Linked DNA regions of Microscilla marina ATCC 23134. The protein of the gene in region 2 binds, or shares a complex with, the protein of the main gene of each other region. Links are inferred from orthologs where the notes say so. Each region holds a gene or a part of one and is shown on either strand. Other genes may lie near its edges.

Region 1 (16,587 bases), on a different replicon or contig from region 2:
CAGAAATTATTGGTAAACCCACGACTGCTTCTTATGGGGTGGTATTTAGTGGAACTTACAAAAATGGGTTGGCTGACCAGAAGTTTTATCAACGAGAGATAGAAGACATCAACGTAGATTTGATGGGGCGAGATACTACCGTTAATAAAACCCCTCACACTTCTGTCAAAGTAAATATTACCTTTAAACGCAGGGCTATAGACACAAGTGCAGCCCGTCAGTATGCACAAAAAACCCTGATGACAATGAATCGGTATTCTACTGCGGCTCATTTCAAAAAGCTGAATCCACCCGTGATCAATGTTGCCATCAAAGACAAAAAAGTAGTGGCAAGTGTCAATGGTTTATACGCTGTACCCCGACACGCTGCACAGTTTTATGAAGCCATTTCGTCCTTATTTCTGTTTTGTTTACTGTTGCTAGTATACAGTCGTTACAAAAGCCAAACTCCAGAAGGCTTATTATTTGGCTTATTTATGGTCATTTTATTTACCCTTCGTATTGTATACGAGTTTGTCAAGCCGGTTCAATCTGAGCTGGTAGGTATGGGCGATTTCTTTAACATGGGGCAGTGGCTTAGCGTACCAGGCGTAGTGGTAGGTTTGGTGTTGCTGGGTATAGCAGCAAAAAATGCAAAGAAAATAAAGCAGACTGATGGCTAACCCATTGGTTTACTGAGTAAGGGAATAACCAACAAATAGTATACGCATTTAACAGAGGATGTTTCGCTCTGATGCGTTGTTAAATTTTTTGACCGTAGCTATGGCTACGCTCGCAACCGTCGCACAGGCTGGCTCAACATCCACTAGATGTTGCCATCTCGCCTCAAACCAAAACCTCTCACTGAAAACACGTACTTTATTTACTGGTTGCTCCCTAAATTGTTAGACAATGATAGGTTGATCAGGTGTAAATAGCGGCTGATCAACCTATTTTTTTGACGAGCTCATCTTTAAAAATTTATCCAGCATTGCACATAAATATTTTCTGTCCAAGTTATTCTTCACTACTATCTGCTTAATTTTAAGTATATTGAATTACTCAGACATTCACATACCTATCATATTATGAAAAGAACACTCGTGTTTTTAGGTTTTTTGGGGGCAATGGCGGTATTGTTACTTGCCATGAGAGGCTACTTTGGTAGAAATCCTCGCGTTAACAATTACAAAAAAAAATACCAGCAACAAACTACCAACTATCAGCAAAACAATGATGATGAGGGGCAAGAAGTGGCTAAGTTAGCAGAAGTAAACCCGGCAGACTCTACATCTGCTAATACCAACAACCAGACTGACCCTATATTGGGTACTTGGAAAATCACCAAGTCGTTTGACCTGAATGGTACTAGTTATGAGGGAGCCGTTAAGTTTAGTAAAAAAGGCGGTGAATACTACCAATTGCAATGGAACACCAATGCAGGCAGTTACCAAGGAGTAGCCATCAAAAAAGGTCAAAACTTGTTCGTGGGTTGGGGCAATAGCACTTATGGTATAGTGGCTTACAAAATAAATAAAGATGGGACACTTGCGGGCGAATGGATAGCATCGCAAAGCAGTAGGGCAGGTACCGAAAAGTTATCGGGTGGCCAGCCTGGAGTAATAGAAGGCAAGTACAAAGTAAATGGCTCGATGGGCGAAAAAGCCTACCAGGGAGGCATTACTGTGACCAAAACAGGTACGGTGTATCAACTTAGTTGGCAACTAAAACCAGATGGACAAAAAGGGGTAGGCATTGTAGTAGGCGACTATCTGGTAGTAGGCTGGGGGTTTGGAACCAGTTTTGGGGTGGTAAATTATGCCATCAAAGGCAACAAAATGCTGGGCAGATGGACCATTGGTGCGGCAGATCGTGAGGGGATAGAAAACCTAGAGAAGGTAAAATAAATGCTTGCTTCAAACAAGGTCTCAATCAGGTTTTTGGGCTGTTGTTGCAACTTGAGTATTTGAGCTTAAATCATTGACTGACATTTTTTACCTGTTTTTATATGACAAAAGCCCTTGAGGAGATCGTCAAAACATTACCTTTGGGGCTATGCTTTTACCTAAAATTACGTAACAAATAGAATGAAAAAAGCTACTCTACCCAGCTTTTAACTTCGTTGAGCTCAGCACAGTAAAACTGTAGCTTCGGTTTTTTAAAAGTACCTTCCTCGCCTCGGTTGTGTGTCTTCACCATAGCCGTCAGGTTAAGAGGAGCATAGTAAAAAATCACTTAAAAAATACCGTCACCGCCTCAGCGAGTGTCCCCACGCTCTGATCGAATCGCCAAAACTTGGGCACTGAAAGATATTTCAGGGGTAAAAAAATAGTAGCCTGACGGCTATGGTGTCTTCACCAACCGATCGAAACCCTAAAATAAGCCGTTTTTTAAGCTTGTGGGTGAGGTGATTTGTGAAGACACAAATCAGGGCGAAAAATAGTAGGGTAGAGTAGAAAAAAGCCAGTGGTTTAAATAATAAAATGTACCTTATGAAAATCGCCCGCCTTTTAATCTGTCTATTGTGTGGTGTTACTTTTGTTCATCTCCCATTACAGGCACAGAACAAAGCAACAGACCTTGATTTGCTTGTCAATACCCCACCTCGTTATGATTTACGGGCTTGGAAAGAGTTCTACAAAAAACCTCAAAAAAAACGAATTACTTTTGTGCAGGCAATTAACCCTTTTTATTGGGTGTTTTCAGGTTTGCTTACAGGCTATCAACAGGTAATTTCTCCGCAAATGTCTGCTACTTGTATATATGAGGTAAGCTGCTCAAGGTTTAGCCGAATTGCGATCAAAAAATACGGTATTATCAAAGGAATAGCCCTTACTGCCGATCGCTTGAGCCGTTGCACCAAAAGTACCCACAAAAATACACCTGGGGTGTTTTTTACGACCAAAGGCAAAATCAAAGATTTGATGTTGATAGACGAGCACCCACATAAGCACTAATGCTGTACTGAATTCATTGTTTTGTTTATATTTGACCATGAAAATTGTCAAACGTATTGTTTTTGCGCTTTGGGTGGGTGTACTATTGTTTTGTTTGGTTTATGCGATATATCACCCTCAGTTTTTTACAGCCGAAGGCTTACAAACTTTTTTTCAGCAATTTGAGCAGCATATCTTGCTGGTGTACCTGCTCCTGAGCATTGTACGAGGGTTGGCGCTTTTTCCTAGTACTCCCTTTGTCATTGCAGGTTCGTTGCTTTTTCCTCATCAACCACTCATGGTAGTGGTTATCTCTATGGCAGGCATTCTATTTTCGGCCGTACTCATTTATTATTTTTCGCAATTTATGGGTTTCGACGCTTTTTTTCAGCGCAAGTTCCCCCATCAAATACTAAAGGTAAGAAAACGCCTCAATCATCGCTATGGCTTTTTTTATGTGCTGGGTTGGGCATTTTTTCCGTTAGTTCCTACCGATATTGTGTGTTATGTGGCGGGCACTATCCGAATGAAAATTTTGAGTTTTTTAGCTGCTATTTTTTTGGGTGAACTTATATTGGTAAACTTGTATGTGTATGGCAGCAGCTTTTTGTTTTCGTGGTTGGTGTGAGTCTACAGCTCCATAAGAACAAGCTTCTTGAGGTAGTGGTGTATGGTAGACTAAACTTCAGGTGTGAGCCACCAGGTGATTTTGCCCTATTATAAAAAACAAAATGAATTCAATTGATTAGGTTTACAGGCTTCTTGTGGTTCTTTATTTTTGGTTGCCTTTCGGCAAAAGCGCAGGTTTCTCCATCCTTTGACGAAGAAATAAGGTTTATGCAGTACTTGGTCAGTCAAAAGCAATACGCCAATGTAGTGCTATTGGCCCAACAGCTACGCCCTAAGTTTACTACCAATACCCAACAAAGCCGTCTGGCAATCAATGCAGGCATGGCTTATCGCCGACTGGCAAAACCAGACTCTGCTGCCCTGGCTCTTGGTTGGGTCACCCCCGATTTCAAGTTATACGATAAAGCCCGTTTTTACCAAAGCCTTGAGTTTACACGAGTTCGTCGTTATACCGCCGCACATCAGGCACTTGACACCCTTCAGCTTCTTCCTTCAGATAGTTTAAAGCATGAGTTAAGGCAATTTCAGCAGGCAGGCATTGCCTTGTTGCAAAAAGACTATGTGCAGTTTGAGCAAAGAAGCCGGGCGTTCAGTTTCCAATACGCCGCCTTTGCCAGTCAGGAAAAAAAGCTGTTGAGTTTTGCCCAAAAATTAAAAAAAATACCCCAACGTTCGCCTTTGGTAGCAGGTATCTTGTCGGCTGTAGTACCTGGCACTGGCAAAATGTATGCAGGCAACACCAGCCAGGGTTTAAGCATGCTTTTTCAAAACTTATTTATGGGTGCTCAAGCTGCTGAGGCTTTGATCAAAGATGGTGCGGCCAGTCCCCGGTTTATTATTTATGGCGCCCTGTTTTCCTTTTTTTACATTGGCAATATTTGGGGGAGTGTATTATCTGTAAAAATGCAACAACGTGAAGTATATGAAACAATTCGCCATGAGGTTTTATTTAATTTGGATGTGCCTCTGCGGTTGGTCTTTCAGTAATGCCCAAGACAGCCTTACCAACCATCATACAGCAAAAACGGTGATACATCATTACCTAAAAAAAGCCAACCAACTATTTGCCCAAAAGCAATACCAACAAGCCCAACTCACCTATGAAAGGGTGGTATTTTTGACCAAAGATAAAAGCATTGCCAATGAGGCTTTACTACGCAAAGCTTATTGCCACAAAAGACTCAAACAGTTTACCTTGGCACAAGAAACCGTAGAACGCGCCGAGTTATTGCCTGCGCAAGATTCTGTTAACTATTTGTTGTTATATGAAGTTGCCCTCAATGCTTATTTGGCGCAGCAGTATAAGCAATCACTTAAATTTATTAACATCATCAAAAATACCATCAAAGACTCAATCAAGGTGCAAAGGGTGATGTTTTTGGAAATACTTGCCCTCAACGAAACTTACCAATGGAACAAAGCCAAACAATTATGTGTCAGGTACATCAAACTGCATCAGTCAGATCAAAACATTGAAGCACTGTATGGGTTTGTAGAAAAAAAGCCTTTTAAGAGTATAAAAAAAGCCAAAACAATTTCGTGGATATTCCCTGGAGCAGGGCAAATGTATGCAGGTGTTTTTTGGCGGGGGGTATCGTCCAGTGTGCTTACCTTGGGTTCGCTCACATTTGGAGTGTTTAGTGTACTGAATGGATACTATGCTTCAGGCATATTGACTGGACTAGGGATGGGGCGTATTTTTTATACTGGCGGTAGGCGACATGCCGCTTACCAGACACAAAAGTACAACCTGAAGAAGATTGCCAAGTACCATCAGAAAATCAAGGAGTTTTTGCTTGATAATGAGAGGAAATACAAAAAGTGAGTGTTTTATCCGTTACCACATTCACATAAAAAGCCAGGCACATGTAGTACCTGGCTCAATTGGTTATAAAACGAAAATTATTAGATTCTTTTGTTTAGAAGGCTACTCCTAAGGTAAGCCCAAAGCGTACGCCTGTGCCACCAGAAAAACTACCTGTTGAAAAGCTGTCTTCTGTAAACCCGTTGGTTTCTACTGTTACGTTACTAGAAGCGTTAAATACAGGACCAGCAAATAAATCTAAAGAAACGATGTCTCCAAAAATCCACTGATAACCAACACTTAAACCACCACCCATACTAGCAAGGGTGGCTTTCCCTTCATTACCACTGTTATCAGTTACTGTTAATGATAAACTATTGTAACGTGCAAAAGGAGCTAAATAAAAACCTTTAGGAGAATTACCACTAGGATAAAATCTAAACTCAGGCGTTACACTAAATCCTGTAATACCAGTACCACTTGCGGTAAGGCTTACAAATCCAGCACCTAATTGTAAACTTGTTTTTGAGCCAAGTGCTCTTTCATAAAAGAAATTGTAACTACCCACAATAGGGCTAAGTAAGTTTACTTTAAATACGTTTTTCTTGCCATCTTGAGCAAATGACTTGGAAGGAGCAGCAAATGCCACTACTACTAGTAAAAGGGTAAATACTTTGGCAATTTTTCTCATGTTTGTTGTTTTAGTATTCTAAGACTATGTAAATATTGATCATTATGTACCTGATGTTTTATAACCGTTTTTTGTTACTAATTACTTCTAATACGTGGTTCTGATAAAAAGTATAGTTGTTTTATATATTATTTACTTTAGTATATACTAATATAACCTGTAGGGATACAAAAAAGCCCTGGCGTAATTTAATTTTGAACAAGAGCTTTCAATGTCAATAGGGGTAGTATTTTTAAGTTTTATTTTGCTCCAAATGCGGCAAATAATTTACTGTTTCCTTCATAATGGGCAGGGTTGATCAGCATGTGGAATATATCTATCAATGGAATAATACCAAAAAATCCACCAAAAGTAAAAAGGTAGCCTACAATTATAATAGGTTTTGCCTTAAACGCTAAATACCTAAACTCCCTAAGAATACCCACAAAACTACAGCTAACACTAGCGTACCCATAGAGCCGTTTATTTTGGCGGTACTCTTTTTTCTGAGCCTTGGTAAAACTCTTACGCTCTGCTCTGGTAGGGCAGGTTTGCTTTGGCTTCCTTAATTTGTTTTTTCAGGTCGACTAATCTCTTTTTGAGAAGTTCTCTCTTTTGTTTTTTTTAGAGCCCTTCTTTCCTTACGAGTAAGTTTCTTTGATTTTTTAGGTGTTATAACCTTTACATCCTCACTAATAAAAGCCTTTTGCCTGGACATTGGCAGTGAATAATCCGGCAACAAGAATTACCAATGATAGTAATAGTGACTTTGTCATTGTTCGTTTTGAAGTAGTTTGAAATATTGATTGAATTAATTACTTGCAATATATAAATAGAGATGAAAAAAGCCAGTAAAACTTACATTTTTCTTACATTGTGTTTATAGCTTTTACCTAAAATATTTGCTTGTTTCAACGAAACTATTGAATTTTAGGCTTTAAGTAATGGACAAAAAATAACCCCCGATGAATCGGGACTGTAAGCTTTCGATTTGGGAAATGACCTTTACTCCTGATGCTTCGTTATTTTTATTGCCCGTAGCGCTGCTACGAGCGCAAAAAATGCCTCGCCTCAGTAGCAAATCTCTATCTCCAAATGGATACTTTATTTTTCAACCATTACTAAGTACATTGTAAATTAAGTAAGTTGTCATTTAGTTCGAGTTTATTTTGTTTGCTGGCGATCTTTACAAATAGAGCATAGCCAAAGCTACGCGATTTTTGTAAAGAGAAGTCAGAGGGCAAAAGAAGCCGAAAAAAGCATAAGATATTTATTTTACAGTGTACTAAGTCTTTTTTATCATTTTGATTGTTATGGCACCTATGGATAAAGTCAAAGAGGTTTTGCAAGAGGTAGAAGATTATGCCATTGAAACCCGTGAACAACTGGAAGAATTCAAGAGAGTTTTTATCAAAGGGAAAATTGGGGAACTCTTTGGAGAAATGAGAAATATCCCCAATGAAGAACGCAAAGCATTTGGGGCAGCCATTAATCAACTCAAAGATACTGCTCAAACCAAGTTTAAAGAGAAACTAGCCGATATTGGACGCCCTAAAAAGAAAGGGGGAAATAGTGCGCCTATAGATGCTACCTTGCCCACAGTACCCCATACACTAGGCACGGTACATCCACTTACCCTTACCCGTAACCGTATTGTAGAAATATTTGAGCGCATAGGTTTCAATGTGTCTGAAGGACCAGAGGTAGAAGACGACTGGCACAACTTTACGGCGTTGAATTTTCCACACAACCATCCTGCCCGCGAAATGCAGGACACCTTCTTTATAGAGAAACAAGGCAAAGGTGAAGACAAAAACGACGACATTGCCTTGCGTACCCATACTTCGTCGGTACAAATACGGGTGATGGAAAATCAAAAGCCTCCCATTCGTACTTTGTCACCAGGACGGGTTTTTCGTAATGAAGCCATTTCAGCAAGAGCTCATTGTGTGTTTCATCAGGTAGAGGGATTGTATGTCGATGAAAATGTGAGTTTTGCCGATCTGAAGCAAACCTTGTATCATTTTGCCAAAGAAATGTTTGGTAAAAATACTAAAATTCGTTTCCGTCCCTCTTATTTTCCGTTTACTGAGCCTAGTGCTGAGGTAGACATCTCCTGCTTTATTTGCGATAGCAAAGGCTGTAATGTCTGTAAATACAGTGGCTGGGTAGAAATCATGGGGTGTGGTATGGTAGATCCTAACGTGCTTGCCAATTGTGGCATTGACCCAGAGAAGTATACGGGCTTTGCTTTTGGTATGGGTATAGAGCGCATTGCAATGCTTAAGTATCAAATCAACGATTTACGTTTGTTTACCGAAAATGACATCCGTTTTTTACGTCAGTTTTCTAAGATGTAACATTGACTATATAGCCCATTCAAAAGCCTTTGAAAACTCCTCAGTTTTCAAAGGCTTTTTTTATTGGTGGAGTACATATTGGGATAAGCAGTTTTTTTGGGACTCTATGCATATCCTAAAAAACAAATGATTAAGTATTAAGAGTGTATTAACTATTTTACCCCATAAGCCCCTACTTTACCCGCATATTTAACTTAGCATTAAAATCGAAACAGTCTTTGGTTAACATTAAACCTCTACGTTTGTGACTTTAAACATCACTCAAATCTATTATTATACTACAATGAAATCTATAAAACTATACTTGCTTGTTAGTGTATTGGCTGTAAGCCTGTTAGCTTGTAAGAAAGATGAAAATAACGTAGATACATCTCAAATAGTCTTGGCTACACACTCAAAAACTCCCTCATTTTTGAAGTTGAGTAATGAGTTTTCGAATGTAAGCATACACTCTATATTATCTTCAGAAGATCAACTTACTGAAACTCCTGATTTTGTGTATGGGTCTATGGCTGATGGTGCCGGGTTGTTGAAAAACACAGATGGTACCTATACCCTGATCAACAATATAGAGGCCGATTATTCTGTTTCACGTATCACCTTGGACGCTACTTTTAAACCTATCAAAGGGGAGTACATACTGAACGCAGCTGCTACGGCTTCTACTGCTCAATGTTCTGGTTCAATGATTACCCCCGAAGAGCACGGCTTTGGTCCTTTGTACTTGTCTGGTGGCGAGTGGGGTGGTTCTTCTAAAGGTGTATTTGTAACAGACCCTTACAAAGATGCCAATACTGCTTCAACTGCTTCAATGTTGCCTGCTTTTGGGCAATGGTCTACTGAAAACGCAGTATTGATAGGCAAAGATGCCTACGCTGATAAAACAGTGGCTTTTATCGGTGATGACCACTCTGACAATGATGTGCCATCTGGTCAGTTGGGCATGTATGTAGGTGCCCGTGGCGATTTGACCGGAGGTAAACTGTATGGTTTGAAGGTTACCTCAGCGGGAATCAACTTTGAAATGGATATGAAGGAAGGACAAGCTTACGATATGGAGTTTGTACAATTGACCGAGACTAACATAGACTTGTTGGATGCTGAGGCCAAGCAAAAAGGGGTAATGGGCTTTTCTCGTTTAGAAGACGTTGACTGGAGAAGAGGTTCGGCACAAAACAACCGTGAGGTTTATTTTGCTGTAACCGGAAGAAAAAAAGACGGCTTGAAAGACAAAGGTACTTTCTATGGAAGAATATACAAGGTAGTATTGAACGAAAATGACCCTACTCAAGCCGGAAAAATCACTTGTGTATTAGATGGTGACAACCTCACGGGTGTTGCCAAGGCTTTTCATAGCCCTGATAACATTTTGGTCACAGAAAACTATGCTTATATTCAGGAAGATCCAAACGGCTACCCTGATACCCCTGAAAAAACTCACTATGCTCGTTTGTATCAGTACAACCTAAACACAGGTGAGTTAAAAGTAGTATTAGAGTGTGATCAGGCAAGTGCTGCCAAGGCTGGTTATGGACTATCTACCAAAACCTGGGAGCTTACCGGAATGATTGATATTTCGGACATTGTAGGAAAGCCGGAAACTTTCTTGTTAATGACTCAAAACCACGGGTGGACTAACGACAAATTTACTGACCCTAAAGCCAATCCTGACTTAACTAACCGCAACGAAGGTAGCGTAATGTATGTTGTAAATGGATTGAAAAGATAAATCACGTGATTCTATCCCCCAGAGGTGTTTTCACCTCAACACAAACAGAGCAAGCTTGTTGGGAGCTTGCTCTTGTTTATTTATTGTTTCTCTGTTTTTTTTAATGAATGTTATGAAACTGCTTTTCAGGTTCACCCTTGCCCTTACCATAGGAGGTTGGCTGGTTGGCTGTGCTGCCAAAGATCCATCCAACACTGTTCACAAAACCGATTACTTTGCAAAGGTTCAACAAGTATACACTCAAGACATTAGTCAATGCATTGACTGGCTTGATAGCCTGGAGCAAGCCAATTCCAGAAAAGCCCTGGAAAAATATTACCTAAAAGCCCGTCAATATTTTAAATACGCTGAGCCTGTGCTGGCTTTTATGGAAATAGAAAATTATAAGTTTTTGAACCAGCCCAATATACTCAAGGTAGTAGAAGAAGATGCCACCGATATAAAGGTGAAAAAACCGGCAGGTTTCCAGGTATTAGAAGAGCAAATATTTACTGATAGCCTGGATAAAGCAGCCATCAAAAAAAATGCAGCGCTTACCCGCAACCGTCTCAAACTTATCAGAAAAAACACCCGTTTTACTTCTCATAAGCCCTATCATTTTTTATGGCTCTTGCGTGATGCCATCGCCAGAGTAGCGCTCACTGGTGTTACTGGGTTTGACTCACCTGTACTAGAGCAATCGCTCAGCGAAAGTGCCTGGATATACGAACGCCTTCAGGACTATTTACAAATATTCCAACCTGAGTTTAAAGACAGTACTTTATTCAAACAATGGAGGCAGGCCATTGACCAAAGTGTAGCTGCCCTCAAAGGAGACTTTAATCAGTTTGACCGTTATGCTTTTATTCAACAACACACCCATCCTCAACTTAAGCTGTGGGTAAAAACTGTAGACGTCTGGCAAGTGCAGTTTCCTTTTACGCTGGCGCTTAATCATGAGGCTACCTCTTTGTTTTCAGACAAAACTTTTAACCTTGCCTATTTCTCTGATCCCAAACTAGGGGTACATTCTGCCGACAAGGTAGCCTTGGGCAAACGCTTGTTCAACGATGTAAACCTGTCGGCAGACAAGACCATGAGCTGCGCCAGTTGTCACCAGGCAAAAAAAGGTTTTAGTGATGGCTTGGTGACGCCCACAGGACAAACCCGCAATAGTCCTACATTATTGTATGCTGCTTTGCAACAGAAGTTTTTTTATGATGGGCGGGCAGGTAGCTTAGAAGGGCAAATAGTTTCGGTAGTAAAAAACACCAAAGAGTTTCATACCGATCTGGCAAGTATAAAAGCATTCATTAACCGCACTGTAGACTATAAAACAACGTTTGAAAAACTGTATAAGCGTGGTGTAAACGACCTTAACATTCGTCATGCCATTGCCAGTTATATAAGAAGTCTGGCACCGTTTAACTCTAAGTTTGACCGTAACCTGAACCAACAAGAGCAAACCTTGACTGAGAAAGAAGTCAAGGGTTTTAATTTGTTTATGGGTAAAGCGAAGTGTGCTACCTGTCATTTTCCTCCCACTTTTAATGGCACCATACCACCTAATTTTCGTGAAACCGAGTTGGAAATGCTGGCTGTGCCCCAAAAGCCTGATACTGCCAATGCCACTATAGACCCCGACTTGGGCAGGTATCACTTATTTAAGGTAAACGAACGTAAGTTTTTCTTTAAGACGCCTACCGTGCGCAATGTAGCACAAACAGCACCTTATATGCACAATGGAGCATATCCCACACTAGAGTCGGTGGTAGATTTTTATAACCGAGGGGGAGGGGCTGGCATCGGTATTAACCAACCCTTACAAACATTACCACCTGATAGGCTAAACCTTACAGAAGCAGAACAAGCTGCATTGGTGGTGTTTATGAAGAGCTTGAGTGATGAGAAGAGTAAAAAACAGGTACATAAGTAGCCGCAATAGCTATAAGTCCTTAGATACCGATGTATATCGGTGCTACAAGTAAGAGTAACTCATTCATATGGCTGTGACACCTACTCATTAGGCATATTTAGTTCTATCTTGATAATATAAATAAAGTAAGTTCTTATATCCCAATTGTACTTATATGCATTGGTATCCAAGGCTTACATTGCTTTTTGATATTATTCTAATAAAAAAAAGGGTAGTCAATCAAATTGACTACCCTTTTTTTAACAAAAGTATATTCAGTAATATTATTTATTTTTTCTACGAGTTTCTCCGTCTCTTTCACCAGCCATAATCATTGCGCAACGGAAACCGATAGCAGCAGTACGACCATTTTTATCTAAGAAACGACGAGTACCAGGAGAACACCAGTAAGCCACATCTTTCCAAGAAGCACCTTTGTATACACGAACATCATCATTTACTAATGAGTTCAAAGTAGTGTTTCCTTGTGAGTTGGCAGGGTTATAAGGCTTTTTATCATCGCTGTATACACTCTTAGAGGTATCAGGGTTAAGCTTAGTACTATCAAGTCGTTGACGACGAACAGGGTTCAAATCATCTACATCACGGAAAGAGTTTGGACGATATACATCCTCTACCCATTCACTTACATTACCTGCCATATTGTACAAACCATAGTCGTTAGGAGGGTAAGCAAATACATATTCAGTGATCAAAGCACCATCATTTAGTTTACCAGCAATACCAGCATAGTCACCACGACCACGCTTAAAGTTGGCAAGCATATAACCCATTGGGTACTTCTTAGTATCGTAAGGGTTTCTTACAGAGTGACCATCCCAGGGATAAATACGTCCGTTAGATTGGTTTTCGTCATTATATTGAGTTCCAATTAAAGCTTTAGCAGCATATTCCCACTCAGCTTCAGTTGGTAAACGGAAATCAGGTACAACTACACCAGACTCCAAAGGTAATTTTTCGCCATTGGCAAAGTCAGGTACAGATTCGATTTTACCAGACTTTTCTGCCTGTAGTGCCAGGTTCTCGTTTACAACCATTGTACGCCAGCGACAAAAGTCTTGTGCCTGTACCCAGGAAATACCTACTACAGGAAAGAAACGGAAACCAGGATAACGTAGATAGTTGGCTACGTAAGAGTCGTTATAGGCGAGTTCACTTGCCCAAACAGTAGTATCAGGAAGCAAAACCTGATCTCTGTATGTTTTTAGGTCAGTAAAACCGGGAGGGAGACGAGATGAGTTGTCTGGGTTTTCATAATATGCCATATATTCTAACCAGTGGATATTGGCCACTTCGGTTTGGTCCATAAAGAAAGACTGAATACTGGCGGTTCTTTCTACGTTATCGTGAGAAAACATAATATCTTCTTCAGAAGAACCAAGGGTGAAGCGCCCTCCTTCAATAAACACCATATTAGGAGCATCGGGTTGTCCCTCGTACTCTGATACTTTGAAGCTATACTCAGAGCCTTTTTCACCTGCTTCTACGTTATACTTTACTCCCGTTACCATACTCTTTTGGTTCTTCCGGTGAACGTTCTTACTGTTTTGTAAGCCTTTGGGTTCCCGGTTAAACAAAAAACAAGAGGTCAGCATCGTAGAGCAAACTGCAAACAGACAAAATTGCTTAAAGAGCTGCATTTTATTATTCATAACCTGTTTAAACTTAAATTTATTGATAGAAAATTTAAAGCGTATAAATACAAAAGTACACTTATTATGCCAAATTCAACGTATATCCTTTGGTGAAAGTTTTTGTATTTTTTGTTTTTTACTCCCCTTATCAACGCTATTTTATAGAGGATAGTATAGAGATCGCTTGCTGAATTGAATTTACCTCGGCAAATATAATAATTGGTTTTTGCTTATGTTCCTTTAAGCGTGTTTTTTGAGGGTTTTGCTGCAAATACCGGATGATTTTGCCAAAGGTATCAGACTTAAAATAGTCGTCATTTTCAGAGTTAAAATAGCCTTTCATTGCCCCATTTTTAAGCGTAAGTTTGGTCATCCCCAAACGTTCTGCTTCCCACCTTAGCTTGACAGTTTCTATCAAATCGTTTACCTCTGATGGTGGGTTGCCAAACCTGTCCTGAACCGAGATTTTAAACTTATTGAGCTCTTCTGTTTCTTTAATGTTATCAAGGGTAGTATACAAACTAAGCCTTTCAGTGATGTTTGTAACATAGTTTTCAGGAATTAAAATGGCCAAATCGGTTTCTATCACACAGTCCGTTTTGATTTCCTTGATAGCAAGTTCACTTTCAAATAACTCCCTAAATTTGGTTTCTTTAAGTTCTTGAATTGCCTCATCTAATACTTTGTGGTACATTTCAAACCCTAGGTCACTAATAAAACCGCTTTGCTCGGCACCTAACAAATTACCTGCGCCTCTGATATCCAAATCACGCATAGCAATTTTAAAACCATCGCCCAAGTCAGAGAACTCCTCCAAAGCTGACAACCTTCTACGTGACTCTACATTGAGTAAAGTAGACGCAGGCGCAAGCAGATAACAATAGGCTTTACGGTTAGAGCGCCCCACTCTTCCCCGCATTTGGTGCAAGTCGGCAAGCCCAAAGGTATGCGCCATGTCTATAATAATGGTGTTGGCGTTGGGTACATCCAGTCCGGCTTCTATAATATTGGTAGAAATTAACACATCATATTCGCCCTCGATGAATTTCATCATAGTTTTCTCTAGCTTAGGTCCCTCCATTTGCCCGTGAGCAACCCCCACGTGGGCATCAGGTACTAGCTTAAGTACATTATTGGCTATTGATATAATATCTTTGACTCTGTTATGTACAAAAAACACTTGTCCGCCTCGGCGTAGCTCAAAGCTGATGGCGTCTCGAATAACCTCATCGTTAAAGGTATGTTGTTCGGTAGTCACCGGTTGGCGGTTGAGCGGTGGGGTTTGGATAATAGACAAGTCACGGGCACCCATTAGTGAAAAATGTAGGGTACGGGGAATAGGCGTAGCCGTAAGTGTAAGTACATCTACATTTACTCGCATTTCTTTCAGGCGTTCTTTGGTTTTTACCCCAAATTTTTGCTCTTCATCTATCACCAGCAGCCCAAGGTCTTTAAACTGGACATCTTTATTTACAATACGATGAGTCCCAATCAAGATATCTACTTTGCCTTCGTTTACTTCTTTCAGGGTTGCTTTGATTTGCTTACTGGTTTTAAAACGGTTGATATACTCTATATTACAGGGGAATTTTTCCAGTCGGTTTTTAAAGGTTTTGTAATGTTGCAGGGCGAGAATGGTAGTAGGTACCAATATTGCCACCTGTTTGCCATCATATACTGCCTTAAACGCTGCTCGAATAGCCACTTCGGTTTTACCAAAACCAACATCACCACAAACCAAACGATCCATAGGACTATTTTGCTCCATGTCAGCTTTCACATCAGCGGTGGCTTTTGCCTGGTCGGGGGTATCTTCATATATAAAAGAAGACTCCAGCTCTGCCTGGAGGAAGCTGTCTTGACTAAAAGCAAAACCTGGGGCAGATTTACGTTTGGCATATAGTTCTATCAAATCTTCGGCAATGTCGAGAACTCGTTTTTTTACCCGTTTCTTCTTGGTTTCCCATTCAGGCGAACCTAGCTTGTGTACTTTTGGAGGAGCAGAATCTTTGCCTGAGTATTTGCTGATTTTATGCAATGAGTGAATACTCACGTATAGTAGGTCATCGTCGCGGTATACCAGGCGAACCGCCTCTTGTACTTTGCCATTGGCTTCTACCTTTTCAAGCCCGGCAAACCTGCCTACTCCATAGTCTACATGGGTCACATAGTCACCAGGGTTAAGTGCCTTAAGCGCCTTCATAGTGAGTGCCTTTGACTTGGAGTGACGTTTGCCTGCCCTATACCTATGAAAACGTTCGAAAATCTGGTGATCAGTATAACACACAAAACGGTTGACATGATCCACAAAACCTTCGCGAAGGGATACTCCCAGGGCTTCAAAACTTATATTTGGGTCAAGCTCGTCAAATATTACGTGAAGGCGTTCTACTTGGCGCAACGAGTCGGCAGCAATAAAGTTAGCGTAGCCTTGACTTTGCCGCTCTTTGAGGTCGTCAATGAGGAGCGCAAAGTCTTTATTAAACGAAGGTTGGGGCTTTGCCTCTTGTACCAGGCGTTTGTCTGACTTAAAGTGAAACCGCTTACCAAATTCAACTGTGGTAAACTCTAGTAGCTTTTCCTCGAAAGAGGCCTGTGTTTCAAACAGCACGTCAGGGTCATTGATGACTTGAGTATTGCCGCTTTTTTCCAGAATCTCTTTAAAATTGTTTGCCACTTTCGTGAAACTCTTTCGGATAACATCCATTGTAGCATCATAGTCCTTGAGCCATACCTTGGTATTGTTGGGCACAAAGTTGAGAAACGACTCACGAACTTCTTGCACCAATTTGGTTTGCACATTGGGAATAATGGCTATTTGGCTTACCTGCTCTATAGAAAGCTGGCTCTCAGGGTCAAACAAACGAATACTTTCCAGCTCATCGTCAAAAAACTCAAGACGGTAAGGATAGTCGTTTGAGTAAGAAAAA
Region 2 (10,891 bases):
ATAATACGCCTTGCCTTTGTTGGTCTTGGTAAACTCCCGCACAAAGTCCTGCAAGTAAGGGTCAGACGCAATCATAAAAGTAGTAACCGGAATTTTCAGTCGTCGGCACTGTACGGCAAGGTTCAAGGTTTTGCTCAAAATCTTGCGGTCAAGCCCAAAGCTATTTTTATAATAACGAATGCCTTGCTTCATACAAGTAGGTTTACCATCGGTAATCATAAAAATTTGCTTGTTTTGATTCTTGCGTCGGCGCAAAATATCCATTGCCAGCTCGAGCCCGGCTATAGTGTTAGTATGGTATGGTCCTACCTCCAGATAGGGTAAATCTTTGATCTTGATTTGCCAGGCATCATTGCCAAACACAATAATATCGAGGGTATCTTTTGGGTAACGGGTGGTAATGAGTTCGGCAAGCGCCATTGCTACCTTTTTGGCAGGGGTAATGCGGTCTTCCCCATAAAGAATCATAGAGTGCGAAATGTCAATCATCAACACCGTAGAAGTTTGCGACTTAAATTCGCTCTCTACCACCTCCAGGTCGTTTTCCAACAAGGTGAAATCGCCAATTCCGTGGTTGATCTGAGCATTGCGTAGCGAGTCGGTCATAGAAATATTTTCGAGCCCATCGCCAAACTGAAAAGCCCGGCGGTCGGTGCCTCTTTCATCGCCTTTGCCCGAATAGTTGGTGTGATGGTTGCCAGCGCCACGCGAACGCTTCAGTTTGCCAAAAACCTCTTCGAGGGCACTGCGACGAATAGAAATCTCACTCTTGGCAGTCATTACTACTTTGCCTGTACTTCCTTCTTCTTCTTTAATGTAGCCTTTTTTCTTGAGGTCTTCTATAAAATCCCCAATCCCATACTCATCACTCGTGAGGTTGTGTTGCTGGTCAAGGTTATTGAGCCACTGCAATGCTTCTGACACATCGCCCGAAGTCATGGTAACCAGCTGCATAAAAATATCTAGCAATCGGTCAAAATCAGCGGCTTGCTTGAGTTCTGGTGGGGTATATTTGGTAAATCTATGTCCTAACATAATTTTTTAGTTTCAAGATAAAAGGTTGCTATCTATAAATATACTAAAATAACTATGTAATGTGAAATATGGTTTCAATGAGGATGACCAAGTCTTAGATTATTGAACAATTGGTGTATCGTTTGTTTTTAGGCAGGTCTGCTATATTTCCCGGTTTCCTCAATTTTAAATTGAATTCATTGCTTGTTTTTTTTGATTATCTATTTTTGTGTATAATTTTAACTGAGAAAGTAATCTGAGTGGTTTTTTAAGTAATTAATTCCTTGATTATCAAACCATCAAACCCAACTCAGTATTAGAAAACGAGATTATACCATAGTTTATGAAAATAGCATATAATTGGCTTAAGCAATATATAGATTTGCCCGAAGATATAGAGGAGATTGGAGCCGTGTTGACCCAAACCGGGCTTGAGGTAGAAGGCATAGAAGAGTACCACCAGGTAGAAGGTGGACTGACGGGGTTGGTTGTAGGCGAGGTATTGACTTGCGCCAAGCACCCCAATGCTGATAAACTAAGTATTACGACTGTAGACGTAGGGCAAGGCCGACCTTACCCTATTGTATGTGGGGCGCCTAATGTGGCGGCTGGACAAAAAGTGATTGTGGCTTTGCCCAAAACTACGCTATACCCTACCAGTGGTGACTCATTTCAGATAAAGAAAAGTAAAGTAAGAGGCGAAGTATCAGAAGGGATGATTTGTGCCGAAGACGAAATAGGCTTAGGCACAGCACACGACGGTATTATGGTGCTTGACACCGACTTGCCCAACGGTACTCCTGCTGCCAAGGCTTTGGGAATGGAGACCGAGTATGTTTTTGAAATTGGACTTACCCCTAACCGGGTAGACGGAGCTTCGCACATTGGTACAGCACGTGACCTTAAGGCGGCGTTTGATCGTGCCATGTGTACGCCTTCAATAGAAGACTTTAAGGTAGACAGCCCAACCAATCCGGTAGAAGTGGTAGTAGAAAACACTGAGGCTTGCCCTCGTTATGCCGGGGTTACTCTATCAGGAGTAAAAGTAGCCGAATCACCCGGCTGGCTCCAACACCGATTGAAATCTATTGGCTTGTCGCCGATTAACAATATTGTAGACATTACCAACTTTGTGCTCCACGAAACTGGGCAACCATTGCACGCTTTCGACCTTGCCGAAGTTACTGGCAATAAGGTAATTGTAAAAACTTTGCCAGCAGGCACTCCTTTTATTACGCTTGACGAAACTGAGCGTAAGTTGTCGGACAAAGATTTGATGATTTGTGATGGTGAGGGCAAAGGTATGTGTATTGCCGGGGTGTTTGGAGGCATCAAATCGGGCGTAAAAGAAAGTACTACAGACATTTTTCTTGAAAGTGCTTATTTTGCTCCTGCTTATGTACGTCGTACCTCACAAAAACATACGCTCAAAACCGATGCAGCTTTTCGTTTCGAAAGGGGGGTAGATCCTAACGCGACCATTTATGCCCTGAAACGAGCCGCGTTGTTGATCAAAGAGATAGCAGGCGGTACTATTTCGTCTGAGATTGTAGACATTTACCCTGAGCCTATAGGCAACTTTGAGGTAAAGGTAAAGTATGCCCATATAGACCGCTTGATTGGTAAAAAACTGGACAAGGCGCAGATCAAAACTATTTTGAACAACCTTGACATTGAGTTAACCCAAGAAACCGAGGAAGGTTTTGTAGCCATTGTGCCTCCTTACCGCATAGATGTACAGCGTGAGGCGGATGTAATTGAAGAAATTTTGCGTATTTATGGCTACAACAACATAGAAATTTCGGAGTTTTTAGGGGCAGAGTCGCTTGCCAATTTCCCGGCAATAGAGAGCAACAAACTACAGCAAAATATTACGCAAACACTTGCCGCGAATGGTTTTAGTGAGATTATCAACAATTCATTGACCAAGCCTGCCTACGCAGCCGCAGTAGATCAGTTGAATGCTGAAAACGATGTGGTCATTTTGAATAAACTGAGCGAAGAGCTGGAAGTAATGCGTCAAACGTTGCTTTTTTCGGGCTTGGAGGTCATCAACCATAACATTAACCGCAAGCAAAAAGACCTGAAGTTGTTTGAGTTTGGTAAAATATACCATAAAACCGATGGACAATACCAGGAAGCCCGCCAAATGAGTGTGTTTGTAACGGGTAACGAGCAGGCTGAGTCTTGGATGGCAGTCAGCAAACAAAGTCAGTTTCATTCGCTTGCCACCGCCATTGCCTGGGTTTGCCAGAAGTTTGGCTTGACCAACGTAGAAAACGAAAATATAGAAAGCAACATTTTTAGCTTTGGAGTAAATTATACTTATAAAAATAAGGTGATTGCCCAGGCAGGAATGGTCAGCGATAAAATATTGCAAATGAATTCTATAGAGCAAGATGTTTTCTATGCTGAAATCTATTGGGAACAATTGCTTAAGTTTTATCAGGATAAAGTCTCTTTTGAAGAAATTCCTAAGTTTCCGGAGGTACAAAGAGATTTGTCGTTGGTGCTTGATGAAGGAGTAAGCTTTCAGGAGATCAAAAAAATTGCCGAAAAAACCGAGCGCAACTTGCTCAAATCGGTCAATGTGTTTGACGTATATGTAGGCAAGAGTATTCCAGAGGGCAAAAAAGCGTATGCCTTGCGCTTTATCTTGCAAGACAATAAGAAGACATTGAACGATAAGGCCATTGACAAAACAATGAAAAAACTACGGGGCGCCTTTGAACACCAATTGGCGGCTGTAATAAGAGAGTAGAGGCAAGGTTCGGATCTCAAGATACTGCCAGGTGAGGCTAAAAGCTACGGGTGTTTTCTACCTGTAGCTTTGCTGCTTGCCACCTGCCAATTAACAAAAGCTTGAAACTATCTTTTATGGAATGGTATCAAAATAAATTTATATTTTTAAGTGTTCTCTCCTTATATCGGGGCTTACAGCTTTGTTGGACATACTTCGTTAAAATTTAGTCTGTAAGTGATCTTTCATAGCTTTGGCTATGCTTCCGTCGTGCAAGTTGGCTCAATATTTACTGGATATTGCCCTGCCTCGCCTGACCAAAAAATATTTTCTTAAACTATAGACCTTTATTTTTCCACCATTCCTATGGAAGAACAAGAACTTAAAAAACGCTTGGATTTGTTCGAGCGAAAAATGCAAAAACTGATTGTAAAAACCACTACCCTCAAAAAAGAAATGGAGCGGGTAGTGGAAGAAAACATCAATTTAAAGGCCATTGTAAGGAAGCAAAAAGAAGAACTGGATAATTTTCAAAATCAAGAAAATTTCACTAAACTTGTTGCCTCAATATTGACTGGTACAGAAGATACCAATGGATTGAAAAAAAGGCTGGATGAGTATATTGAAGAGATTGATAAGTGCATAGCGCTTATGAGTCGCTAGATGGATAGAGATAATAAGCTAATTTGAAAATAAAACAATACTTTCACTTTACACAGGTTTGTACCTAAATGTAGGTGAGGTATGGTGACTATATATAAACTTATTTAATCAATAAATTTAAATGTTTCATGAAGCAATCGCTTTCTATAAAACTTAAACTGGCAGATAGGGACTACCCCATGCAAACTGACAGTGACACAGAAAGTAGACTGCGCATGGCAGCTAAAATGATCAACGAAAAAGTAAAGGCATATCGCAAAGAGTTTGGCATTGACAATCGGCAAGACCTGCTGGCAATGGTAGCACTTGATTATGCAGTTGAGAGTTTAACGCTTAATGAAGAAAGCGAGGATATGGACAATTTGGTCACCAAAAAGATAGATTTTTGGAGTAGCCTCATAGACTCTACATTAAATTCCGATTAACGTTTACATAAGAAACACCATACACTTGCGCCAAACAAAGGCAGAAGTGTCTCAAATACCTTTTTATTTTTAGCCCTCTTTCTACCTCCCTTCACCCTACTCCTTAGGTGATGTACTTACAGGTGTTGTTTTATACAAATACCTTGTGTATCATCCCTACAGTCCCCTTCTTGCCCCAATCCTGGTAAATATTGTGATATTTAAACGGACGTTTCATCTATCAATCTTTAAACAGATAAATATATATGACAATCATTTACGTAATCATTACGGCTATTATTTCTATACCAATTGGTATAGGAATAGATAGAACCTTGCTAAAAAAGACCCTGAAAATAAAAGAAGAAGAAAGTGTAGACAAGTCTCAACTCATTATTAAGCAAGCCAATCTTGCTGCTGATGAGGTCAAACAAAAAGCGGAAGGAGTGCTTAAAGAAGCCGAAAGCAACAAAAAAGATAAAATACTGGAAGCTAAAGAACACTTTTTGAAACTGAAAGCAGACTTTGAAGATGAGGCTAATCGCAAAAAGAATCAGATCATTAGCAATGAGCAAAAAATAAAGCAACGTGAACAAAACGTGGCAAAGCTCATGGAGCAAAACAAGCGTAAAAATGGGGAGCTTGACAAGATCAAGGAAAGTTTGATGGAACAAACGGAGGTGATTGCAGAAAAGCGCAAAGAAGCCGACAAAATGCTTCAGTCTCAGGTAGAACAACTGGAAAAGATTGCCGGGCTTACCGCCGAAGAAGCACGCGAACAATTGATGGAAGCCTTGAAAAGTGAGGCGCAAAGCAGGGCATCTTCTCAGATAAGAGATATTTTAGAGGAGGCTAAACTAACCGCCACCAAAGACGCCAAAAAGGTAGTAATTGAAACGATTCAGCGTACTGCCACTGAGCACGCTATAGAAAATTGTGTGTCTATTTTTCATATTGACAGCGACGATATCAAGGGTAAAATTATTGGGCGTGAAGGACGCAACATTCGCACGCTGGAGTCTGCCACTGGGGTAGAGATTATTGTAGATGATACGCCTGAGGCCATCATTATTTCGGGCTTTGACCCAGTACGCCGTGAGGTAGCGCGCTTGTCGCTGCAGCGTTTGGTACAAGATGGACGCATTCACCCGGCACGCATCGAAGAGATTGTAGCAAAGACTACTAAAAATATTGAAGAAGAAATTATTGAAATTGGCGAACGTACAGTCATTGACTTAGGTATTCACGGGTTGCACCCTGAACTTATCAAGTTGGTAGGGCGTATGCGTTTTCGTTCGTCTTATGGACAAAACCTATTACAACACTCGCGCGAGGTAGCAAAAATTGCTTCTACCATGTGTGCCGAGCTGGGCTTAAACGCCAAGCTTGCCAAGCGCGCTGGTTTGCTGCACGATATAGGCAAGGTATACCCCGATGAGTCGGAGATTCCTCACGCTATTTTGGGAATGGAGCTTGCCAAAAAATACAAAGAACATCCTGAGGTTTGTAATGCCATTGGTGCTCACCACGATGAGATTGAAATGACTTCATTGATTTCTCCTATCATTCAGGCATCTGATGCTATTTCGGGTTCTCGTCCAGGGGCACGTCGCGAGGTGATGGAGTCTTACATTAAACGTTTGAAAGAGCTTGAATCACTTGCTTTGTCGTTTGACGGGGTAAACAAGTGTTATGCGATTCAGGCAGGTAGAGAGCTACGCGTAATTGTAGACGCAGAAAGTGTAAACGATGAACGCGCCAGCATCTTGTCTTATGATATTTCGCAAAAAATAGAAAAAGACATGCAGTACCCAGGGCAAATAAAGATTACCGTAATCAGAGAAATGCGCGCGGTAAGTTATGCTAAGTAGTACTGATAGTAAATTATATGATCACAAAAAAAGCCGGGCATATCGTCCGGCTTTTTTTGTGGTAACCGGGTTATGGTTCATTTTTTTGCTCGGTTGGTTGGGAGGCGCTCTATGGTGGTCGTTTCAGCATTATAACACCGTAACATTATGGGTAGCCCAGGTGCTTGGCAAAACCCAGCAAATAGACACCCTTCGAACCCAATACTTTACTCCTGCCGTATTTATCAGTTTTCAAATACTTGGCTGGTTGCTTTTTGTAATGTGGGGTTTAGCGTATTGCGGGCGATCTTGGGTAACATTGCTTTTATTACGCTTCTTGTCACTTGTCAAAACAACCCTTGCTTTTTCTTTACACAGTTTTATCACTTGTTCGCTTTCGCAAAAAATTATATTAATAGCTACCTTGTGCGGTGTTTTGGCAAGCCGCCTTTACTACGCCACAGTTTTTACCCTCCAATACGACGAAGCTTTTACTTATATTCATCTGGTACACAAAGGGGTATTGGTAGCAGCCATTTATTATCCAGGCCCTAACAACCACGTTTTTTTTTCTGAAATAGCCGCATTGCTTCACCTTTTTTTGCCTACCCTTGTTGCCCTTCGGCTGCCTTCTATCATTGCCAGCCTTGCGGTTTGGTATTTGGCATGGCAATGGCTGCATCGCTACACCCGTTTCGAGTGGGCTTGGTTGCTTGCCACCTTGGGCACGTTTTTGCCCCTGGTGAGCGTATACAGCGTAATGGGGCGAGGCTATAGTATGCAATTGTTGTTTATTTTATTGGCTTTTCGGGTTGGGCTTGCCGCTAACTATCGTGCCCAGCAGCGACTGGTGTTCATTGTGAGTAGTGTATTGGGTTTTTATACCATTCCTGTTTTTTTGTATCCATTTGCCACATTACTTGTATGCCAAAGCATGAAGCTATGGCGGCAAGATAAAAAGTTGTTGAAACGCTGGGCAATCGACCTATGTATTGTGGCAGGGCTTACTTGCCTGTTATATAGCCCCATTGTACTAGCAAACGGGGCTGCTGCCTTGGTAGGCAATGGTTGGGTCAAACCTTTGAGTTTAGCCACCTGGGGGCAGCAATTCCCGGCTTATTTGGCAGCCTGGGGCAATGCTTTGTTTGGTAACCCTTGGGGGCAATGGTTGGGCTTAGTGTGTGGGCTTGGTGTGCTACTCATTTTTATATTTCGCCGCAAGGCAGGCAAATTTGCTTTATTTTGTGTGGTAATTCCTCTGTTGATGATTGCCCTGCAAAGGGTGCTTCCCCCTCAGCGGGTTTGGTTATGGCTTTGGTTGCCACTGGTATACACCATTGCTTTGCTCTTGGGTAAGTCTATACCCCGGCTAAAAAGCTACCTCATCAGTGTATTGTTGGGTGGCATTTGCTTATTTTTTGTCATACACACGAGCTACTTATTTGCTCAAATGCCCACTAAAAACTACCCTTACATTCGAGTTGCCAAAAAAATAACGTCAATGCCTGCTCTTCAGCGAGTATTTGTACAACATGATACCTATGGGGTATATTTGCAATATATGTGCTTGCATGTTGCCCAAGAACACTCCCTTGACACAAGGCGAAATCCTCAGGTAAAATATGATTGGTTGATTGTTAAAAAACCTTTAGGCAGAAAGTTGCCAGAGAGGAGGTATCAAGTGTTTTTGGAGAATGAGGAGGTAGTGGTGTATCAACGTTTTGAATAAATTTATTTTTTTACTGCTGTAGCGGTAATTATCATTTATTTTAAATCCTTTTACTTTATTTTTGAGCAAAATCATTCATTTTTACTGTTATAACGGTAAATATTGCTTGTTTTACAGTACTTCATTTTGTTTTCGAGTAAAAATATTTATTTTTACTGCTATGGCGGCAAAAAACAATTTACATGACATTATTTTGTTTCATAGAAAACAAGCCGGATTGAGCAGAAATCAATTAGCGGAGCTGGCAGGAGTGGGCAAAACGGTGATATATGACTTGGAAAAAGGAAAAAAAACAGTCAAATGGTCTACCATTACCAGTATTCTGCACACCCTCAATATCACTATTAACTTTGAAAGCCCATTGATGGAAAAATATGAAAAAAGCCTTGGTGAAAATACATGATGTAGAAGCAGGTACGCTTACAGAGGTTACAACTCAACATTACACCTTTCAATACTTAAACGGGTATAAAGGTGCACCAGTATCGCTTACCATGCCCATACAAGATGAAGCTTATGAGTACGCCTCTTTCCCTTCTTTTTTTGAGGGATTATTGCCAGAAGGCATTCAGCTTTTGGGGCTGCTAAAAGCGCATAAAATAGATAAAAAGGATTATTTCGAACAATTACTGGCAGCTGGTTCAGACTTAGTAGGGGCTGTTACAGTAGAAAAGATAAATACCCATGGTTCATAAATGCCCTATTAGCTATCAACTGAGCCAAACCAGGTATAGCAAACCAGGTCTGGCAAAGCTTTCTGCAAAGTTAACAGACTTAAAAGACCTGCCTTTTACAGCACAAGAACAAAGGCAAGAAGCTGCTGCAATAGCTACCAAAATGTCTATACAAGGTGTGCAACCAAAGCTAAGTGCAAAATTAGCCATTGCTAAACAAGCATTTGAGGTAGTAGATAACGGAGGAACGTTTATTATTAAGCCTCAAAACGACCTTTATAAAGAGGTGCCAGAAAATGAAGATGTGACAATGAAAATGGCGCAGGCTTTTGGTATTGAGGTACCACTCACCGGGCTGGTTTACTCAAAAGATGGTAGCTTAAGCTACTTTATCAAGCGGTTTGATAGGTATGGAAAAAACAAAAAATACCATCAGGAAGACTTTGCCCAACTTACTGGTAATACACGAGATACTAAGTACAAATGGTCTATGGAGAAGTTGATTCCTGTGATAGAAAAGTACTGCACGTTTCCGGTACTTGAAAAAAGAAAATTGTTTCGCAGGGTATTGTTTTGCTTTCTTACAGGGAATGAAGATATGCATCTCAAAAACTTTAGCCTGATTACCAAAGCAGATAGTATCACGTTGAGCCCCGCGTATGATTTGCTTAACTCAACCATTGCTATGGGCAAAGCTGTAGAAGAAACGGCGCTCCCTCTTGCGGGGAAAAAAAGTAAATTTAAAAAAGATCACTTCTTTAAGTACTATGCTCAAGACAAGTTACAGTTAGCAGAGAAAACAATCGTAGCAGAGCACCAACATATGGTAGATAAAAAAAAGGAGTTAGAGCATTGGATTAATATTTCTTTTTTATCTGAAGAGATGAAGGAACAATATCTTCATTTAATGGAAAATAGGTATAAAAGATTAATTTAAAAGGCTACCAATCAATAGTCCACAGCGGATTCGAGTAAATGTTTACCCTATTAATCCTTGTAAACCGACCTTAAGGAGCTCAGTTAATCAATGGTTTACATTGAGTTTATTTACTTGCTTTATTTTTTAAAGGGTTTCAGTTTTACACCTAAACACGTGATTAAATAGTTTTTAAACTTATAATCATTTGATGATCAGTAATCAACTCTGACTAAAATCACTGCGGAGTATTGACCAACAAAACCGACAAGTAATTGATGTCCTCCTATTTCTATAAAACTAAGTGTGGGCTTTTTTTTGAAAAAAAGTATAACTATGTCACAACGAACCCAATTTGAAAATACCTGTCAACAACTGGTAGGCAAAACTCTAGGCAAGGTAGAGTACGAGGAAATTGCTTACGATCAGTCAAACCAAATAACCCCTGCCCAACCTTATTATACTACTCGCCTAGCAAATGTACACTCGCTCGACTATGCGGTATGGCTACATACTACCCAACAAGATAAAATAGAGATTACTTGGGATGCTTCGTTTTATCCTTATGGAATAGGGGTAAAGATCAATCAAGCTCCTTCAACTAATGATAGCCAAAAATGGGATGTGTCTGCTCATCAACTATGGAAAGATTGCCTTCACGGTACCATCCAACAAGTAAAATTGATTTGGGAACAGGTCAGCGGCAATTCATACCCACAAACACTTATTATCACATTTGCTAACGAACAACAAATACTGATTGGTGCCGCTCAGTTTCTCAATAGCCACGACCAAAAAGTATTTGGAATGTCAGATAATCTCATCGTGACCAATGACGTTGCCTTGGCAAAAACCATTAATATGATTTCACAAATTTAAGGCAGGTACTACTAAATCACTT

What was found.
Region 1: the proteins of pheT (region 2) and pheS are in contact, whole or in part, in a crystal structure (PDB 6P24), measured with the Escherichia coli proteins. The link is inferred for Microscilla marina ATCC 23134 from one-to-one orthologs.

Annotation. Positions count from the first base shown.
Region 1 is NZ_AAWS01000028.1:24,947-41,533, forward strand. The notes cover bases 6,398-9,355. They hold pheS (phenylalanine--tRNA ligase subunit alpha), read left to right. Parts: upstream 6,398-7,332; coding sequence 7,333-8,379; downstream 8,380-9,355. Other genes in these bases: M23134_RS22870 (alkaline phosphatase PhoX), read left to right, coding at 8,663-9,355. Also shown: M23134_RS22830 (prolipoprotein diacylglyceryl transferase), read left to right, coding at 1-662; M23134_RS22835 (hypothetical protein), read left to right, coding at 1,068-1,886; membrane protein insertion efficiency factor YidD, read left to right, coding at 2,472-2,936; M23134_RS22845 (TVP38/TMEM64 family protein), read left to right, coding at 2,974-3,543; M23134_RS22850 (hypothetical protein), read left to right, coding at 3,657-4,532; M23134_RS22855 (outer membrane protein assembly factor BamD), read left to right, coding at 4,468-5,370; M23134_RS22860 (DUF3575 domain-containing protein), read right to left, coding at 5,465-6,040; more of M23134_RS22870, read left to right, coding at 9,356-10,108; M23134_RS22875 (cytochrome-c peroxidase), read left to right, coding at 10,221-12,023; gliding motility lipoprotein GldJ, read right to left, coding at 12,287-13,675; mfd (transcription-repair coupling factor), read right to left, coding at 13,812-16,587.
Region 2 is NZ_AAWS01000093.1:1,110-12,000, reverse strand. What follows is about bases 983-4,066. They hold pheT (phenylalanine--tRNA ligase subunit beta), read left to right. Parts: upstream 983-1,357; coding sequence 1,358-3,775; downstream 3,776-4,066. Other genes in these bases: M23134_RS42870 (vWA domain-containing protein), read right to left, coding at 983-1,035. Also shown: more of M23134_RS42870, read right to left, coding at 1-982; M23134_RS36420 (hypothetical protein), read left to right, coding at 4,121-4,417; M23134_RS36415 (cell division protein ZapA), read left to right, coding at 4,546-4,842; rny (ribonuclease Y), read left to right, coding at 5,088-6,692; M23134_RS36405 (hypothetical protein), read left to right, coding at 6,682-8,400; M23134_RS36400 (helix-turn-helix domain-containing protein), read left to right, coding at 8,561-8,803; M23134_RS36395 (HipA N-terminal domain-containing protein), read left to right, coding at 8,775-9,095; M23134_RS36390 (HipA domain-containing protein), read left to right, coding at 9,085-10,011; M23134_RS36385 (hypothetical protein), read left to right, coding at 10,327-10,869; M23134_RS36380 (hypothetical protein), read right to left, coding at 10,886-10,891.